DNA from 3 places in the Massilia sp. Soil_C_3 genome. Region 2 is predicted to be linked to each of the others. Evidence: riboswitches for the same ligand, from Rfam matches in the RefSeq annotation. Region 2 holds a riboswitch; each other region holds the start of a gene.
The links. Region 2 has a riboswitch for cobalamin ahead of AC3A6F_RS04000 (TonB-dependent receptor family protein). Riboswitches for the same ligand answer to the same signal wherever they lie in the genome.
Positions count from the first base shown of each region.

Region 1 (6,210 bases), on a different contig from region 2:
CGCGCGGGCCTCGTGCATCGCAAGGTCGCCAATGGCACCCGCAACTTCGCGATCGAACCCGCCATGACGGCGCAGGAATGCGCGACGGCGCTCGAACACGGCATGGCCTTGGCGCGCGACCTGCCCGGCACCGTGGTCGGCTTCGGCGAGATGGGCATCGGTAATACGACGTCCGCCGCGGCCCTCATGCACACGCTGACCGGACAGCCCCTGGCGCGCTGCGTCGGCGCCGGCACCGGCCTCACGCTGGACGGCATTCGCCACAAGGCCGACGTCGTCGCGGCAAGCGTGGCCCGTCACGCCCATGCCGTGCAGCCGCTCGAGGTGCTGGCCACCTTCGGCGGCTTCGAGATCGCGATGATGGCCGGCGCCATGCTCAAGGCGGCTGAGCTGCGCAAGGTGCTGCTGATCGACGGCTTCATCGTCACCAGCGCGCTGCTGGTCGCCGCGCGCCTGCAGCCGAACATCCTCGACTACTGCGTGTTCTCGCACTGCTCGGGCGAGCATGGCCATGCCCTGCTGCTCGAGGAGCTCGGCGCCCGCCCGCTGCTCGACCTCGGCCTGCGCCTGGGCGAAGGCACCGGCAGCGCGCTCGCCCTGCCCCTGCTGCACGCCGCCGCCAACTTCCTGAACGAGATGGCCACCTTCGCCTCGGCGCAAGTGAGCGAACGCTCGGCATGACGCACCAGCTGCGCCTGTTCTTCATCGCGCTGCAGTTCTTCACGCGGCTGCCGATTCCGCGCTGGGTGGGCTTCGAACCGGCCTGGTTGAACCACGCGTCGCGCTACTTCCCGCTGGTCGGCGTGGTGGTGGGCGTCATCGGTGCGGCGGTGTATCTGGTGGCGGCGCAGTGGTTGCCGGCGGCGGTGGCGGCCGTGCTGTCCACCGCCGCCACGATCTACATTACCGGCGCATTCCATGAAGACGGCTTCGCCGACACCTGCGATGGCCTGGGCGGCGGCATGACGAAGGAACGCGCGCTAGAGATCATGAAGGACTCGCGCGTCGGCGCCTATGGCGCGATCGGCATCGTGTGCATGCTCGGCGCGAAGTTGGCCGCGCTTGCCAGCCTGCCGCCAGCCAGCGCCATCGGCGCCCTGTTGCTGGCTCATCCGCTCTCGCGACTGGCCGCCACATCCCTGATCTGGCAGATGGAATACGCCCGCTCCGAGGGCAAGGCCAAGCCGCTGGCGGTGCGCATGAGCGACCGGGAATTCGGCATCGCCACGCTCACCGTGCTGCTGCCCGCGCTCGCGCTGCTGGCCTTCGGCTTGCTCGACCTGGCCGCCGTCGTCGCCGCGACCGTCGCGGCGCTTGGCGCAACCTGCTGGCTCGCGCGTAAATTCACGCGGCGCTTGCAAGGCTATACCGGCGATTGCCTCGGCGCCGTGCAGCAGCTGGCAGAAGTAGCCATCTATATCGCGGTGCTCGCCACGCTCGGACACGGCGCGCTGGACTGATGCGTATTTACCTGGTGCGCCACCCGCGGCCCGAGGTGCCGGCCGGGCACTGCTACGGTCGCAGCGACCTTGCGGCGAACGAAGCCGACGTCGAACGGGTGCTGGCCACATTGGCGAGCCAGGGGCTGCCCGGCGCGATGCCGGTCTACGCCAGTCCACTCGCACGCAGCGCGGTCCTGGCCCAGCGGCTCTCACCAGCGCCAACCTTCGACGCGCGCCTGGCCGAGATGGACTTCCGGGCCTGGGAAATGCGTAGCTGGGACGACATCCCGCGCAGCGAGATCGACGCCTGGAGCGCCGACCTGCTGCACTACCGTCCCGGCGGCGGCGAAAGCGTGATGGACGTGGCCGCGCGCGTGGCCGGTTTCGATGCCGACATCCGGCGCGAAGGGCATGCGCAGGCCCTCATCGTTTGCCACGCCGGCACCATGCGCCTCATGCACTCGCTGCACCTCGGCGGCAAGCTGGTCGATGCCGCGCTGCGCGCCGCCCAGGCGCCACACCGGATTGACTACGGCGAAGTGATGATGCTGGAAACCTGACAACGCCTTATAATGAGCGCGTTTTGGTGCTCGCGCCTGCGTTCGCAGTCGCAGTTAAACGGGAAACACGAAGCCCCATCAAGGGCCAACGTGTGCTGCCCCCGCAACGGTAAGCAAGTGCCGCATGCTCTCCACGAGCCATGCGGCAAACCGCCCCCTCATACCACTGTGCGCATGCATGGGAAGGTCGGACGGCCATACTTGTCAGCCCGGATACCGGCCAAAAGGTGGCGTCGCTTCGCGCGATGCCGTTCAATCTGGCCTACGGGGACGTCGGCTGGTTGCCTTTGATAAGAAACAGTTCATGAACTTTCCAGTAACCCGGCAAGCCGCCGCGGTCTCGCTCGCCCTCGCCGTCATCTCGTCCGCCGCTTTCGCCGACGCTCCTTCACCTGACGCCATCCCCACCGCCGACACCGTCGTCGTCACCGCGACCCGCAGCGCGCAGCGTGCCGCCGACGTCATCGCCGACACCACGGTCATCGATGCCGAGGAAATCGCGCGCTCGGGCGCCGGTTCGGTGGCCGACATCCTGCGCCGCCAGCGCGGCATCGAAATCTCGCGCAACGGCGCGGCCGGCACCACCACAAGTGTCTTCATCCGCGGCGCCAACGCCAACCAGTCCGTGGTCCTGGTCGACGGCGTGCGCTTCGGCTCGGCCACCACCGGCACGGCCAGCTGGAACGCCATCCCGCTGGGCGCCATCGACCGTATCGAGATCGTCTACGGACCGCTCAGCACCCTGTACGGCGCCGACGCCGTCGCCGGCGTGATCCAGATCTTCACCCGCAAGGGCGAAGGCGCCCCGGTTGTCACCGGTTCGGTGGGCGTGGGCAGCAACGCCACCCGCCAGGCCGATGCTGGCATCTACGGCAGCAGCGGCGGCCCGAACGCCATCAGCTACGCCTTCGGCGCCGGCTACGAGGACTCGGACGGCTTCTCGTCCACCCGCCCGGGCGCCTCGGGCTACAACCCGGACGAAGACGGCTACCGCCGCCGCAACGCCAACGGCCGCGTGACGATGGCGCTCGCACCAGGCCACGAGATCGGCGCCCAGTTCCTGGTCAGCCGCCTGTTCAGCCAGTACGACAGTGGCACCGCCAACTACGACGTCCACAGCGACAACGACCTGAACACCGCCGCGGTCTTCATGCGCAACCAGGTCCTGCCGAACTGGCACAGCACGCTGCAGTACGCGCGCTCGGAAGACAAGTCGGGCAACTTCACCAACGCGACGCCATCCGGCGCCAGCCAGATCGATACCCAGCAGGATGAGTTCAGCTGGCAGAACGACATCGCCATCGGCCGCGACACGCTGCAGCTGCTGTACACGCACCGCAAGGAAGAAGTGCCGTCGATGGGGCGCTCGCGCATTACCAACTCGTATGCGGCCGCCTACTCGGCCAAGCGCGGCGCCCACCTGGTCGACGTCAGCGCGCGCCACGACCGCTCGGTCTACGGCAGCAAGAACACCGGCGCCGCTGGCTACGGCTATGACTTCGGCAACGGCCTGCGCGCCACCGCCAGCGTCGGCACGAGCTTCCGCGCTCCGACCTTCAACGAGCTGTACTTCCCCGGCTACGGCCTGGAAACCAACAAACCCGAAAAAGGCCGCAACCGCGAAGTGGGCCTGCGCTACGACGGCAACGGCTACCAGCTGGACGCGACGTACTTCCACAACCGCCTGACCGACATGATCGTGTCGAGCACCCCATGCCCGGATGGCGTCAACAAAAGCTGCGCCTACAACGTCAACGAAGGCTTGCTCGAAGGCGTCTCACTGGCCGGCAGCACCCGCCTGATGGGCGTCGACCTGCGCGCCAGCCTCGATTGGCAGGATCCGCACGACGAGACCACCGGCAAGCAACTGCAGCGCCGTGCGAAGAAGCACGCCAACTTCGGCGCCGACTACACGATCGGCACGCTCAAGACCGGCGTTGAACTGACCGTCTCGGGTGAACGCTTCGATGACGCCGCCAACAACCGTCGCCTGGGCGGCTACGGGCTGCTGAACCTGCACACGACCTGGCAGTTCACGCCCGACTGGTCGCTGCTGATGCGCCTGGATAACGTCGCCGACAAGCAGTACGAGATCGCGCGTAACTACGGCACCAGCGGCCGCACCTGGTTTGCGGCCCTGCGCTACGGCATCCGTTAAGCTATAACCCCTGCCCGCGGCAACCAGGCCGCGGGCATCCGATCAATCGACAGGGCCAGCATGCAAGCATCCGTCCCGCCGCTACGCCAGCGCGCCACGTTCATCGTTGGCGCCATGCTGGCGTTTTCCATTGCCACCCTGCTGTTCGCGGGCATGACCGGATCGATCCGGGTGCCGCTCGACGACATTCCCGACGCCCTGCGCCAGCTCGCCGGCGGCCAGCCCGATTCGCTCTCCGCCTCGCTGCTCGAACTGCGCGCCAGCCGCGCGCTGGTGGCGTTCGCGACCGGCGGCGCGCTGGCCCTGGCCGGCCTCATGATGCAGGCGCTGTTGCGCAATCCCCTGGCCGACCCGTATGTGCTGGGCGTCTCGTCCGGCGCCTCGGTCGGCGCCCTGCTGGCGCTGCTCCTGATGGCCTCCACGCTGATGGTCGACATCGCCGCGCTGGCCGGCGCCATCGGCGTGGCCATGCTGCTCTACCTGCTGGCCCGGCGCGGCTTGCGCGGCGACCAGGCGCTTGACTCCGGCGCCTCGATGCTGCTGCTGACCGGCGTGATCGTCTCGGCCCTGTGCGGCTCGGTGGTCACCCTGATGCTGTCGATCGCGCCCGAGGGACGCCTGCGCAGCATGATCTTCTGGCTGATCGGCGACCTGGCCGGCGCGCCGCTTCGCCTGCTGCCCTGGCTGGTACTCGGCGGTTGCCTGCTGTTCGCCATGCGCAATGCGCGCGCCATGAATATGGTCGCGCTGCACGCAGAGAATGCGGTGACCCTGGGCGTGCGCGTCGGCGCGCTGCGCAAGGGCCTGTTCTTTATCTCGGCGCTGCTCACTGCGAGCGCGGTCACCAGCGCCGGCTCGATCGGCTTTGTCGGCCTGATCGTGCCGCATGCCTGCCGCTTCGCCTTCGGGCCCGACCACCGGGTGCTGATCCCGGCCGTGGTGCTGGCCGGCGGCGCCTTCCTGGTGTTGTGCGATACGCTGGCGCGCACCATCATCGCGCCGCAGCAGCTGCCGGTCGGCGCCATCACGGCAATGATCGGCGCGCCGGTCTTCCTCTACCAGCTGCACCGCCTGCGCAAATGAACTCAATCTCCACCCACGACCTGCTGCTGTCCATCGGCCAGCGCACCCTGGTGCGGGGCCTCGACTGGACCGCGCGCGCCGGCGAATGCTGGAGCATCATCGGCCGCAACGGCGCCGGCAAGAGCACCTTGCTGCGCACGCTGGCCGGGCTGCAGCAGCCGAACGGCGGATCGGTGCAAGTGAACGGCCGCGCCGTGGCGGACTGGCCGCTGACCGAACTGGCGCGCGAGCGCGCCTTCCTGGCCCAGTCGCGCCACGACGCGTTTGCCTATACGGTGCTGGAGAGCGTGCTGTCGGCGCGTCACCCCTACCACGCCAACCGCTACTGGGAGGGCAGCGACGACCATCAAGCCGCCCTGCTGGCCCTGGCGTCGATGGAAGTGGACGACCTGGCCGCGCGCGACGTGCGCACCCTGTCCGGCGGCGAGCGCCAGCGCGTGGCGATCGCCGCCCTGCTGGCGCAGCAGACGCCGCTGCTGCTGCTCGACGAGCCGGCCAACGCGCTCGACCTGGCGCACCAGGTGAGCGTGATGGGCCTGCTGGCCCGCCTGTGCCGCGAACAGAACCGCACCGTGGTCATGATCGGCCACGACCTGAACCTGGCCAGTCGCATTTCTACCCATGCACTATTACTGATGGGTGACGGCCGCTGGACGGCCGGCGCCAACGACCAGATCATGCGCCCCGCGCTGCTGGGCGACTACCTTGGCCATCCGATCGACATGATCGAACACGAAGGCCGCCGCATCTTCATCCCCAAGGAGGGTTCCGCATGACCGACATGACTCAAGAACAGACCGCCGCCCTGAACGAGCGCCATCGCGCCCGCATGGAGCGCAAGAAGGCGGTCATCGACGCCAAGATCGCCTCGGCCGACAAGGAAATCGGCATCGTCATCGTCAATACCGGCAACGGCAAGGGCAAGAGCTCGAGCGCGTTCGGGATGGTGGCGCGCGCGCTCGGCCAC
Region 1 is NZ_JBDGJG010000017.1:655-6,864, forward strand. It holds gene cobT (nicotinate-nucleotide--dimethylbenzimidazole phosphoribosyltransferase) at 1-681, shown strand, start outside; gene AC3A6F_RS25125 (adenosylcobinamide-GDP ribazoletransferase) at 678-1,460, shown strand; gene AC3A6F_RS25130 (histidine phosphatase family protein) at 1,460-2,002, shown strand; cobalamin riboswitch at 2,010-2,241, shown strand; gene AC3A6F_RS25135 (TonB-dependent receptor domain-containing protein) at 2,307-4,160, shown strand; gene AC3A6F_RS25140 (FecCD family ABC transporter permease) at 4,221-5,243, shown strand; gene AC3A6F_RS25145 (ABC transporter ATP-binding protein) at 5,240-6,019, shown strand; gene cobO (cob(I)yrinic acid a,c-diamide adenosyltransferase) at 6,016-6,210, shown strand, end outside.
Region 1: linked by a shared signal. The riboswitch ahead of AC3A6F_RS25135 (TonB-dependent receptor domain-containing protein) and the one ahead of AC3A6F_RS04000 (TonB-dependent receptor family protein) in region 2 are both predicted to bind cobalamin.

Region 2 (6,210 bases):
GGCCCGCTTCTCGCTGCGCGCGCTGGACGCGAGTGGCCAGCCACTGCCGCTGGTCGTCACGCGCGCGCTGGCCCATGGGATGACGTATGGGCAAAGCCGTCCGGCGCCGCAGGTCGCCGTGCCGTTCGCAGACGAAGGCGGCGCGTGGCGCGGGACACTGGCGCCCGCGCAGACGGCGCTGGCCGGATTCCACGGCACCATCCGGCTCGAGGTGCGCTACCAGGCCGGCAGTCGCGAAGGTGTCGTGCTGTTCGACGTTATCTACTCGCCGCAGTCGCCGGCCAGCTGGAGCGGCAGGCCGCGCGAGGCGGTCGACGGTGGCGCGTTGCAGTTCGCGCTACTGCTGGACGTGCGCCTGCCCGGACGCTATGTGGTCACGGGGCGCGTCGACGATGCGGCCGGCCGGCCGTTCGCGCTAGCCACCTTCAACGAGGTGCTGGGGCAGGGCGCGCAGCAGGTACGGCTCCAGGTGCACGGCAAGCTGATGCATGACGGCGCGCCGCGCCTGCCGCTGCTGCTCCGCGACGTCGAGGGGTATCTGCTGCGCGAGAATCTTGACCCCGACCGCCTGCTGTTGCCGCGCCTGGAGGGCAAGGTGTTTGCCAGCCGCACCCGTTCGCTGGACGGCGTGCCGGATGTCGAGTGGCAGAGCGAGGAGCGCAGCCGCTACCTGGCCGAGTACGCGAAGGACCGCGCCGCGGCCCGTGCGCGGCTGGCGCGCTTCGATCCGCAGGCGGCGCTGCCGCCGGCCGACTGCGGGGTGGGCAGGCTGGATCAGTAAGGGAGCAGGGGCAGATGCTCGACCATCGCCGACACCACGATGGCGCAGCACAGCATCAGCACGCCATACCAGCGCGCCAGCGACCGTTTCAGTTTTTCCCTTACGCGCATCCCCATCTCCGTCTTGTGCAGGCAAGAGAGCAGTGTGCGCGCGGAATATGTCATCAGTGTTGCAATAGCTCAACGGTATGTGCAATGGAAAGAGGCCTTGTGGCGGCGCCGCTACGTTTGTATCGACGCTCAGCGTAAAATAGCGCCTTGGACGAAAGATTAAGAGAGTTGAGCATGTCGATACAATGGTTCCCTGGCCACATGAACGCGGCCAAGAAGGAAGCAGCCGAGCAGATGGAAAACATCGATCTGGTGATCGAGGTCCTCGATGCGCGCCTGCCCGAGGCGAGCTGCAACCCGCTGGTGGACCAGCTGCGCAAGTTCCGCCAGCGCCCCTGCCTGAAGGTCCTGAACAAGATCGACCTGGCCGACCCGCACGCGACCGCCGCCTGGAAAGCCTATTACGACGCCCAGGAAGGCGTGACCGCCTATCCGATGACGACCAAAAAGCCGGCCGACGTCGCCCGCATCCCGGAGCTGGCGCTGTCGCTGGCCCCGCACCGCGGCGTGCCGACCAAGCCGCTGCGCATCATGATCATGGGCATTCCCAACGTCGGAAAATCGACGCTGATGAACGCGCTATTGAAAAAGCGCGTTGCCAAGGTGGGCGACGAGCCGGCGGTGACCAAGACCCAGCAGCGCCTGTACCTGAACAAGAACGTGGTGCTGGTCGACACGCCCGGCATGCTGTGGCCAAAGATCGCCATGGCCAGCGACGGCCTGATGCTGGCCGCCAGCCACGCGATCGGCACCAATGCGCTGGTCGAGGAAGAAGTGGCCGAGTACCTGGGCGAACTGCTGCTGCAACGCTACCCGCAGCTGCTGACCGCACGCTACGGCTTCAAGACCGAAGGCATGGACGGCGTGGCAGTGGTCGAGGGCGTGGCGCAGCGCCGTGGCTTCCGCGTGCGCGGCGGCGACTTCGACTACGAGAAAGCTGCACACACCCTGTTGCAGGACTATCGCCAGGGCGCACTGGGCCGCATCAGCCTCGAAACGCCCGAGTCGCGTGCAGCCAGCCTGGCCCAGCACGAGGCCGAGGTGGCCGAAAAGGCCCGCATCGCGGCCGAGAAGGCCGCCGCCAAGGCCGAGGAAGCGGCGCGCGGCAAGCGCGGGACGTAAGGCTCGCCTCTGGCGTGCGTTTCCAGCGTTAGCCTCCGTCGTACCCGCGAAGGCGGGTACCTAAGTACTGCTTGCGTTGTCGTAACGCGCACAAACTTGGGTACCCGCCTTCGCGGGTACGACGTTTTGAGGCAGCGGACTCTTCAAGCCTGCGGCGGCTCTCCGAACCTGAAACTCGACACCGCCAGATTCCCCATGAACGCGTCTTCATGATAAACGCAGGCCGCTGCCTCCTGTTCGGCCGCCCCCAATGCCACCATCAGCGGAATCAGGTGTTCCTCGCGCGGATGCGCCGCCCGTGCCTGCGGCGCCGTGTCCCAGCGCAGCAAGGCTTGTTCGCGTTGAGACGGATCCAGTTCGAGCAGCGCGTGCTGCAGCCAGCCATCGAAGGCCTGGGAGGCCTCGCGTCCGTTCGGCCCGAACTGGCGCAGGTTGTGATAAGACAGCCCGCTGCCGATGATCAGAATGCCCTCGTCGCGCAGCGGCGCCAGCGCGCGGCCCGCCGCCAGGTGGGTGGCCGGATCCAGGTCGCGCCGGATCGACAGCTGCACCACCGGCATGCGCGCTTCCGGATAGACCGGGTACAGCATCGAGAACGTGCCATGGTCGAAGCCGCGTTCGGCGTCCAGCGTGGCGGGGTGCCCCGCGGCCTCGAGCAGGTCGGCCACGCGCCGCGCCAGCGCCGGCTCGCCCGGCGCCGGGTACTTCACCTGATAGGTGTGCGGCGGGAAGCCGCCATAGTCGTAGATCATGCCGGGCGCCGTGCCCGACGACACCATGAACTGCGGCGTCTCCCAGTGGGCGGTCACGACCAGCACCGCGCGCACCGTTTCTCCCGCCTCTGCGCGCAGCGCGGCCAGTGAATTGGCCAACTGGTCATAGGCCGAACCGTACTGCTCGCGCATCCAGGGCCAGGGGCCGCCGCCGTGCGAAACGAAATAGGTGGGCAAGGTAAGTAAGCGCGCCATCATCGCTCCTCTTGAAGCACGAAAACAACGATGGTAGCCGATCCCGCGGCAAGCTGCCGGCGGCCGGGCAGGGGCGCACCTTGTCAAGGTATAATCGCCCCGTTTTGGTGCTCTCGCGCACACCCAGGTGCGCGAAGTTAAACGGGAAACACGACATGGCCGCGCCACGCGCCGTCATGGAAGTGTGCTGCCCCCGCAACGGTCAACAAGCGCCACGCCTGCATGTGCAGCGTGGCAGGCGGTCTCGATAACCACTGTGCATGCCGCGCAGGAAGGTGAGGCCGTCATGCTTGCCAGCCCGGATACCGGCCAAAGCAGGTGGAAGCGCCAGGCGTTTCCGTTGACTCTGGCCTGCGGGGACGCGGGCCGGTGCCTTTTATCGAGAACACATTCATCATGATTTTTGCAGCTGCACCGCGCCGCGCGCCACTCGCACTGGCTTGCGCCTTCGCCCTGTTTACGACTTATGCCGCCGCCCAGGACAGCGCGCAGTCCTCCCTGCCATCGGTCCTCATCACCGGCCCGCGCTTCCCGGCCCAGGCCACGCCGATCGGCGCCACCGTCATCACCGCCGAGCAGATCCGCAGCGCCGGCGCCACCGACGTCAATGCGGCGATCCGCAAGATCGGCGGCGTGTTCGGCCGCCAGAGCCTCGACGGCTCGTCCGACTTCGGCCTCGACCTGCGCGGCTTCGGCACCAATAGCGCCCAGAACACGGTGGTGCTGGTCGACGGCGTGCGCCTGAACGAGAACGAGCTGGCGCACACCGTGCTGTCGACCATTCCCGTGGACACGGTCGAGCGCATCGAGATCACGCGCGGCGGCAGCAGCGTGCTGTACGGCGACGGCGCGACCGGCGGCGTGATCAATATCGTCACCCGCCGCGGCGGCAGCGCCGGTACGCACGGTTCGCTGTTCGCCGAAGCCGGCCGCTTCGACCACCGCGACCTGCGCGCCTCGATCACCCACGGCGCCGGTCCATGGTCATTCGACGCCGCAGTGGCCGATCGCAGCACCGATAACTACCGCGACAACAACAAGTACGAACAGACCAGCTTCAGTGGCGGCGTGCAGTATGCGTATGCGCCTAACGGCCGCGCCGGCCTGCGTTTCGAAAGCTCGCGTTCCGACTCGCGCCTGCCAGGTTCGCTGAACGAAGCGCAATTCCTGAGCATTCCAACCCAGAGCAACAAGCCGAAGGATTACGGCTCGCTCGACACCGACCGCGTGACCGCCTTCGTCGAGCACCGCATCGGCGCGTTCGACCTGGCGGCCGAGCTGTCGCACCGCGAACGTGAAGTCTCGTCCACCTACGATTTCGGCGCGCCGTCGACGTCGGTCTACGGGGCAGAGCAGACCCAGTTCTCGCCGCGCGTGCGCCACACGGCTGATTTCGGCGACAAGCGCAACGAGTTCGTCACCGGCATCGACCTGATCCGCTGGGAGCGCGACGTCGCCTCCGATTTCTCGGCCGGCTCCGCGCGCCAGGACTCGAAAGCCTTCTACCTGCGCGACGAACTGCTTTGGCACGCGCCGCACAATGCCCGCCTGGCGGTCGGCGGCCGTCATGAACGCTTCGAGAAGGACTACAGCGACCCATTGGCTTTCCCGGCTGTCCTTGGCGAGCACCGCAAGCAGTCGCTCAACGCCTGGACCGTGGAAGGCAGCATCGACGTGATGCCGCAGGTAACCGTGTTCGCCAAGGCCGGCCGCAGCTATCGCATCGCCAACATCGACGAGAACTCCTACCGTTCGACCCTGGACGTGCTGGAGCCGCAAACCTCGCGCGACCTGGAGCTGGGCGTGGTCGCCGGCACCGAGGCGCGTAAAGCGACTGCGCGCGTGTTCCGCCACCGCCTGACCAACGAGATCTACTACGATCCGACCATCGGCTTTGGCGCCAACACCAACCTGGATCCGACCCGCCGCCAGGGTGTGGAACTGGAAGGGCAGGCGACCTTCGCCGACGCCTGGCGCCTGACCGGCTCGTGGCAATACGTGCAGGCCGAGTTCCGCGACGGCCCCAACGCCGGCCGCGAGATGGTGCTGGTGCCGAAGCACGTCGTCACCGCACGCCTGGCCTGGACGCCGGGCGACGGCCAGACCGCCGACATCGGCGCCCAGTGGGTCGACAGCCAGCGCTACGGCAACGACTTCACCAACGGTTGCAGCACCCGCATTCCATCGTTCACCACGATCGACGCCCGCTATGCGCGCCGCTTCGGCCCGTGGGAAGTGGCGGTGTCGGGCCTGAACCTGGCCGACCGCCAGTACTACAGCCAGGCCTTCAGCTGCCGTGACGGCATCTATCCGAGCGACGGCCGCCAACTGAAACTGTCGCTGCGCTTCGATTTCTGACGCCATGCAGCGTCTGATCGGGTTGGTGCTGGCGGTGCTGCCGGCCTTCGCCGGCGCCAGCGTCACGGTGGTTGACGACGTCGGCCGCACGGTGACGCTGGCGCAGCCGGCCCGGCGCGTGGTGTCGCTGGCGCCGCACGTCACCGAGCTGCTGTACGCGGCCGGCGGCGGGGCGCGCGTGGTCGGCGCCGTCAACTATAGCGACTACCCGGAGGCAGCCAAGAAGCTGCCCCAGGTGGGCAGTTATAACAAGCTCGACTTCGAGCGCGTGCTGGCGCTCAAGCCCGACCTGGTCGTGGTCTGGCACAGCGGCAACCCGACGCGCCAGGTCGAGCAGCTGGAGCGGCTCGGGATCCCGGTTTACCACAGCGAGCCGGGGCGGCTGGTCCAGATCGGCGACAGCCTGCTGCGCCTGGGCCGGCTGCTCGGCACCGAACCGGCGGCGCAGGCGGCGGCGCGCGACTATGGCGACCGGATCGCGGCGCTCGAGGCGCGCTACGCCAGCCGGCCGCAGGTAGGCGTGTTCTACCAGGTGTGGCCGCGGCCGCTCTACACGCTCAATGACGACCACATCGCCAGCGACATGATGCGCCTGTGCGGCGGCCGCAATCTGTTCGGCGCGGTGAAGACGATCGCGCCCGAGGTCGGCGTCGAGGCGGTGATCGAGGCCGATCCCGAAGTCATCCTGGTCGGCGGGCGCGCCAAGCCCGACGATCCGGGCGGGAAGATGTGGCAGACGTTCAAGGGCATGACCGCTGTCCGGCGTGACAATATCTTCACGATCGATGGCGATTTGACCAACCGGGCGGGGCCGCGTACGGCCGAGGGTGCGGCGCAGTTGTGCGCGATGCTCGAACAGGCGCGCGGGCGC
Region 2 is NZ_JBDGJG010000002.1:230,428-236,637, forward strand. It holds gene AC3A6F_RS03985 (hypothetical protein) at 1-781, shown strand, start outside; gene ylqF (ribosome biogenesis GTPase YlqF) at 1,066-2,013, shown strand; gene AC3A6F_RS03995 (DODA-type extradiol aromatic ring-opening family dioxygenase) at 2,157-2,981, opposite strand; cobalamin riboswitch at 3,070-3,309, shown strand; gene AC3A6F_RS04000 (TonB-dependent receptor family protein) at 3,378-5,339, shown strand; gene AC3A6F_RS04005 (cobalamin-binding protein) at 5,344-6,210, shown strand, end outside.

Region 3 (6,210 bases), on a different contig from region 2:
CGACGCGCGCGTACAGCAGGCGCAGGTAGTCGTGGATCTCGGTGACGGTGCCGACGGTCGAGCGCGGATTGTGCGAGGTCGCCTTCTGCTCGATCGAGATCGCCGGCGACAGGCCTTCGATCAGGTCGACGTCCGGCTTTTCCATCAGCTGCAGGAACTGGCGCGCATAGGCCGACAGCGATTCGACGTAGCGGCGCTGGCCTTCGGCATACAGGGTGTCGAAGGCGAGCGACGACTTGCCCGAGCCCGACAGGCCGGTGATCACGATCAGCTTGTTGCGCGGCAGGTCGAGATTGATGTTCTTCAGATTGTGCGTGCGGGCACCACGAATGCGAATTTCTTCCATTAAGTTGGGCAGACTTTCTATCAGTTTTTGCGGGGCCGCAAACGCTACCAGCGCGGTAAGCGGGCCAATCGGGGAGAACCCGTAAGTGTAGCGCGTTTTTGTTTCGGCTGTACATCTATCCAGTAGTTGCTGTACCAGGGGTGCCAAATTGGCATACCACTTTGACAAGCGCAGGAAGGCCGGGTCTATGCTATGTGGGCCGATCCCCGGGCGCTTCAATGACAAAGCGTTCAGAACTGGAAAATAATTTTTCAGGGCAGTTATTTATCTGAATTAATCGACAACGAAACAGCCGATTCGATGGTGCGTCCGGACTGATGCCAGCCAACGAAAAGGATTGCTGAAATCGGGTGGCGGACCGCATAATAGTCAGCTGCAACACACCGTTCCCTGACGCCTAGAAATACGCAGAGTCAGGGCTTACCATACCCAGCAGGAGTAACACCATGGCATCAGTCAACAAGGTCATCATCGTCGGCAACCTCGGCCGCGATCCGGAAATTCGCTACATGCCGAGCGGCGACGCCATCGCGAACATCGCGGTCGCCACCTCGTATAAATCCAAAGACCGCAACACCGGCGAGCAGAAAGAGCTGACCGAGTGGCACCGTATTTCCTTCTTCGGCCGCCTGGCCGAAATCGTGGGCCAGTACCTCAAGAAGGGTTCGTCGGTCTACGTCGAAGGCCGCCTGCAGACCCGCAAGTACACCGACAAGGACGGCATCGAGCGCTACGCCACCGATATCATCGCTGAAAACATGCAGATGCTGGGCGGTCGCCAGGGCATGGGCGGCGACAGCATGGGTGGCGGCATGGGCGGCGGCATGGACGACGACTACTCGGCCCCGCAGCGTCCGGCTCCGCGCCAGGCGCCACCGGCCCCGGCCGCGCGTCCGCAGCCGAAACCGGCGCCGAACTTCTCGGATATGGATGACGACATTCCGTTCTAAGTCGTATTGGGCGAGATCAATCGTCGCTGCTTGACGAACCAGTAAAAAACCCCGCAAGCGATTGCGGGGTTTTTTCTTTAGCCGGGGTGCCCGGGCTGCCTGAGCCGATCCTGCACCTTTCAGCGCATCAGGCGCTATTGATGCTCAGGATATTTCCGTCAGGGTCTTTGAGCCACACGATCTTCAACTGGCCAGCAACATGGACGTCGCCCTCGCGCCGCAAGCCGCCCATGTCGTAATGCTCGAAGCGGGCGCCCTTGGCCTGCAGTGCGGCGACGATGTCGTCGAACCTGTCGCCCACATCCCAGGTGATGGCGGTCGCCTGGTTCGTGCCGGCATACTCCGAGCGGTAGACGAACACCCGTGCGTTGCCGCTCCGGTAGAGCGCCATATCGTCATCGCCGCCATCGCTGTCGACCTGCTTCAATCCCAGCACATTGCCGTAGAACTCTCTTGCCGCAGCCATATCGCGTACGCCGACTGTTGCGGCCGCATCCATATTCGCCAACATGATCGCCTCCATGGTGATGGTGGCGAATACTCTAGCGCGAACAGGTCCGGTACCGCGCACGCCTTGCTAGCGCCGGGCCGCCTTCAGGAACAATCCATGCGCCGGCGCGAAGTTCGCATGCAGCGGCAGGTAGGCCGCGCCGATGACCTTGGCCGTCATCCCGATCGTCCCCGCCATCACCAGCGGCCGCTCGGTGCCCTGCCAGCTGTAGCGCGTCATCTGCTCCTGCATCGCGGCGATCAGGCGTTCGAGCAGGGCGCGGCTGACGGCGCCGTCGACGATCACGCCATCCAGGTCGAGGAGGCAAGCCGCGCCGGTGACGCCGAAGGTGATCGCATTGGCGGCTTCCTCGATCCATTGCCGGGTCACGGCTTCCCATGGCCCGCTCAACAGGCGTTCGTCGCCGAACGCCAGCAGTTCCAGGCCGGCCTGGGCATGCATCTCTTCCAGCCGCACCAGCGAAGCCGCGCCGAGCAGCTGCGGCGCCACGCCGCGTTCGTCCGTGCCGGCCAGGCCCAGGGGCATCGAACCGATCGCGCCGGCATTGCCGAACTGGCCGCTGTGCGGCTCGCCGTCGATCACCAGGCCGCCGCCGACCAGGGTGTCGACGAACACGTACAGATAGCTTTTCAGCTTGCGTCCGCGGCCGGCCACCAGTTCGGCCACGCAGGCTGCGATCGTGTCCTTGGCGAAGTCGACGCGCAGCGGCGTCATGGCCTGCAGGCGCACGCGCACGTCGACCCGGCGCCAGGCTTTTGCCTCTTGCGGCAACAGGCTCTCCAGGCCGTGCCAGGTGCCCAGTGTGAGCGGGGCGGCCAGGCCGATGCCGGTCAGGCGAGGCGCCAGTTCCGGGCCGAGGAAGTCGTCCACCTCGCGCAGCCTCGCGTCGATGGCGGCGAACACCTGTTCCACCTCGGGGCTGGCGTAGGGCGTCGACGACTGCCAGCGCAGCGCGCCCGTGAAATCGAGCAGGACCACGTCCAGCGCGCGCCGGCCGATCTGGATCCCGATCGAGAACGCGCCTTCCGGATTCAGGGCGATCGGCTGCGACGGCTGGCCGACCTTGCCGCGCACCGCGTCGCGCTTGACCACCAGTTGCTCGTCCAGCAGGCGGTTGATGATCACCGAGGCGGTTTGGGTACTGAGCTTGGTCAGGCGCGCGACTTCGGCCTTGGGCAGGCTGCCATGGGTGCGGATCGCCTGTAGCACGACCCGCTCGTTGTACTCGCGCATGCCGACCTGGTTCGAGCCGACGCTGCGCAGCAGCGGCATGGTGGCGGGATCAAAGGCGGTAGGCGGTGCGTTATCGGGCGGCATGGCGCGGGCGTTCAAGGGGAGGGACGGCTGGAAGCCGCCAGTATAAATCCATTCCCGGTAAATAAACCCGTGCGATTTATTTTTCAGGGCAATCTCGATTGCGGAAGAAAAATAATGCGGTGACAACTGGTCGAACTTGGCGGTAGAATCGCGCCCAATCAAGTGAATGGTGCCTTCCTGCTCGTCTGCAGGGAGGTGAAACGGGAAGCCGGTGACGTGCGCGATAGCCATCGCGCGCCAGTCCGGCGCAGCCCCCGCTGCTGTAAGCCTGACGACTCCGATCGAACGCCACTGTGCCCTGTGCACGGGAAGGCAGGACCGGGGAAGGAAGACGGCGAGCCAGAAGACCGGCCATCCACGATGCATTCGTACGTCCCGGGGTGAGGGCGTGCCTGTTGGTTGTTCGCTGTTCCTTCTTTTGCTGCTCGTGCTATTCGCCTATGCGGTCGTGCGCCCTCGTGGCGTGCGCGCACGCGTCCCTGTTCATCGCGGAAGGATGGCGGCTGCCTGTTGTCATGCGCGCTTTGGCGCGCAGCTAAAAGGTCGACGTTCACATGAACACGCTTTTCCTTGTCCGCATCTGCGCCGCATTGGCGTTCCTGCTCGCCTGCGCTTCCAGCAGCGCCGCGACCCTGTTCGCCGTGGTCACCGAGCGCGCCGCGCCGGGCGCCATCGAGGCCGCTCACCGCCACCTGGCCAGCCATCCGCAAGACCGCATCCTGCTGCGTACCCCGGCCCAGCTGATGGCGGCCAGTGAGCGCGACGTGGCAAAGTGGATCGCCGGCGCCGACAGCATCCTGGCGGTATCGCTGTTCGGCGACCCGGCGCGCCGCATGAAGGATGCTCTGGCGCGGCACGCCAGGCCGGACACCGCGGTGCTGGCGCTGAACGGCGAGGCGACCCTGAACCTCATGACGCGCTCGCGTAACGGCAGCCTTGCCGGCTTCTCGCCCGAGCTGCTGCGCCAGCTGGCGGGCGAGGCGCCGCCGCCGGCCGCGTTGCAGGCGGCCGAGGCCGATCCCGCCGCCCGCCACTGGCTGGCCGCGCGCCGCGTGTGGCAGGCGGGCGGCGTCGACAACACCACGGAGCTGATGCGGCACCTGCTCGCGCCAGGCACGCCCCTGGCTGCTCCGCAGCCCGAGCCCACCCTGCGCCTGCGCGCGGGACAGCGCGAGCTGCAGGACGCCGCCGCCTGGGGCAATGCCTCGAAACTCGGCCTGCAGGACCGGCCGACCGTGGTCGTGCTCGACCTGGCGAATATGGATGGCGTGGTGCCCGCGGCGCTGTGCCGCCGCATCGAGGAGCTCGGCCAGCCCTGCGTGCAGCTGCTCACACGCTGGGGCGGCGCCTCGCGCGAAGCGCTCGAGCGCCTGCCGCAGCTGGTCGCGCCGGCCAAGCCTGCGGCGCTGGTGGTGCTGCAGGACTTCGTGGTTGGCGCCGCAGAGGGCCGTGCGGCGGTGGACGAAGCCTTCAAGCGCCTGGACATCCCGGTGTTCAAGGCGATCCGCCTGTCGGACCGCACAGCGATGCAGTGGCAGCTGTCGCCCGACGGCCTGCCGCCCGATTCGGTCCAGTACCGCGTGGCCCTGCCCGAGCTGCAGGGCATCAGCCAGCCAATGGTGGTGGCGGCCCTGGGCCAGCCCCAGCGCGACCGCCAGACCGGCATCGAGAACCGCCCGCCAGTACTGCTGCCGGCCGAAGTCGACCGCCTGTCGGGGCGCGTGGCGCGATGGCTCGCGCTGCGCGCCAAACCGAATGCCGACAAGAAGGTCGCGATGGTCTACTACAACCATCCGCCGGGCCGCCAGAACATCGGCGCCGACAACCTCAATGTGCCGGACTCGCTGTTCGAGATGCTGCATGCCCTCAAGGCCGCCGGCTACACGGTCGGCGAGCTGCCGGCCTCGCCCGAGGCGCTACTCGACATGATCATGGCGCGCGGCGTCAACCTGCCGGAAGACCGCGCCGCCCTGCGCGAGATGGCCGGCACCGTCAATGGCGTCACGGCGCAGGATTACGCGCGCTGGTTCGCGACCCTGTCGCCGCGGGTGCGGGGCGAGATGCAGGACGGCCTGCTGGGGCGCCTGCATGCCGACGTGCTGGCGGCCGAAAAGGCCGGCGAACGCGCGCTGGGCCGCAAGCAGGCCGAGACCGTGATCGAGGAGCTGCTGCACCTGGTCGAGGGCGTCGACCATCCGCAACGCGTCCAGGCCACGCGCGACCTGCATGCGCTGGAAGAGGGTTACTTTGCCTGCCTGGACGACGTCAAGCCACGTCCATGCCAGTCGCTTGCTCCCCTTTATCGACGCCTGATCGCCTACGGCATCGAAGGCATGCGCGGCTGGGGCCCTGCGCCGGGCAGGGTAATGGTCGATGGCGGCAAGATGCTGGTGCCGGGCCTGGTGTTCGGCAACGTCTTCATCGGCCCGCAGCCGCCGCGCGGCTGGGAAGTGGACGAGGAACTGCTGCACGCAAACACCAGCATCACGCCGCCGCACCAGTTCCTGGGCTTTTATCACTGGATCCGCGACCGCTTCAAGGCCGACGCCGTAGTGCACGTGGGCCGCCACTCTACCTATGAATTCATGCCGGGCAAGGCCGTCGGCCTGTCGAGCGACGACTATCCGAGCCTGATCGCGAGCGACCTGCCGGGCATCTACCCGTATATCGTCGACGGCGTCGGCGAAGGCACGCAGGCCAAGCGCCGCGGCCTGGCCATCATCGTCGACCACCTGACGCCGCCGCTGGCGACCACGCCGCTGTACGACGAGCTGCTGTCGCTGCGCCAGATCGTCGAGAGTTTCGAAGCCGCGTCGTCCGAATCGCTCAAGACCCAGGCCGCGCAACTGATGCGCGAGCGCGTCGTGGCCCTGAACCTGCGCGCCGAGCTCGAAGCGTCGATGTCCGACGTATTGGAGGTGCGCGGCATCGGCTTCGACGCCGCCGATGACGACCTGCTTGCGCACGAGATCGGCCACTATCTGACCAAGCTGCAAGAGAAATTCATGCCCCACGGCCTGCACGTGTTCGGCCGTCCATGGAGCCGCGAATCGCTCGACCTGATGCTCGATTCGATGAAGAAGAGC
Region 3 is NZ_JBDGJG010000010.1:141,811-148,020, forward strand. It holds gene uvrA (excinuclease ABC subunit UvrA) at 1-346, opposite strand, end outside; gene ssb (single-stranded DNA-binding protein) at 793-1,296, shown strand; gene AC3A6F_RS21050 (VOC family protein) at 1,424-1,807, opposite strand; gene AC3A6F_RS21055 (ROK family transcriptional regulator) at 1,874-3,124, opposite strand; cobalamin riboswitch at 3,275-3,494, shown strand; gene AC3A6F_RS21060 (cobaltochelatase subunit CobN) at 3,679-6,210, shown strand, end outside.
Region 3: linked by a shared signal. The riboswitch ahead of AC3A6F_RS21060 (cobaltochelatase subunit CobN) and the one ahead of AC3A6F_RS04000 (TonB-dependent receptor family protein) in region 2 are both predicted to bind cobalamin.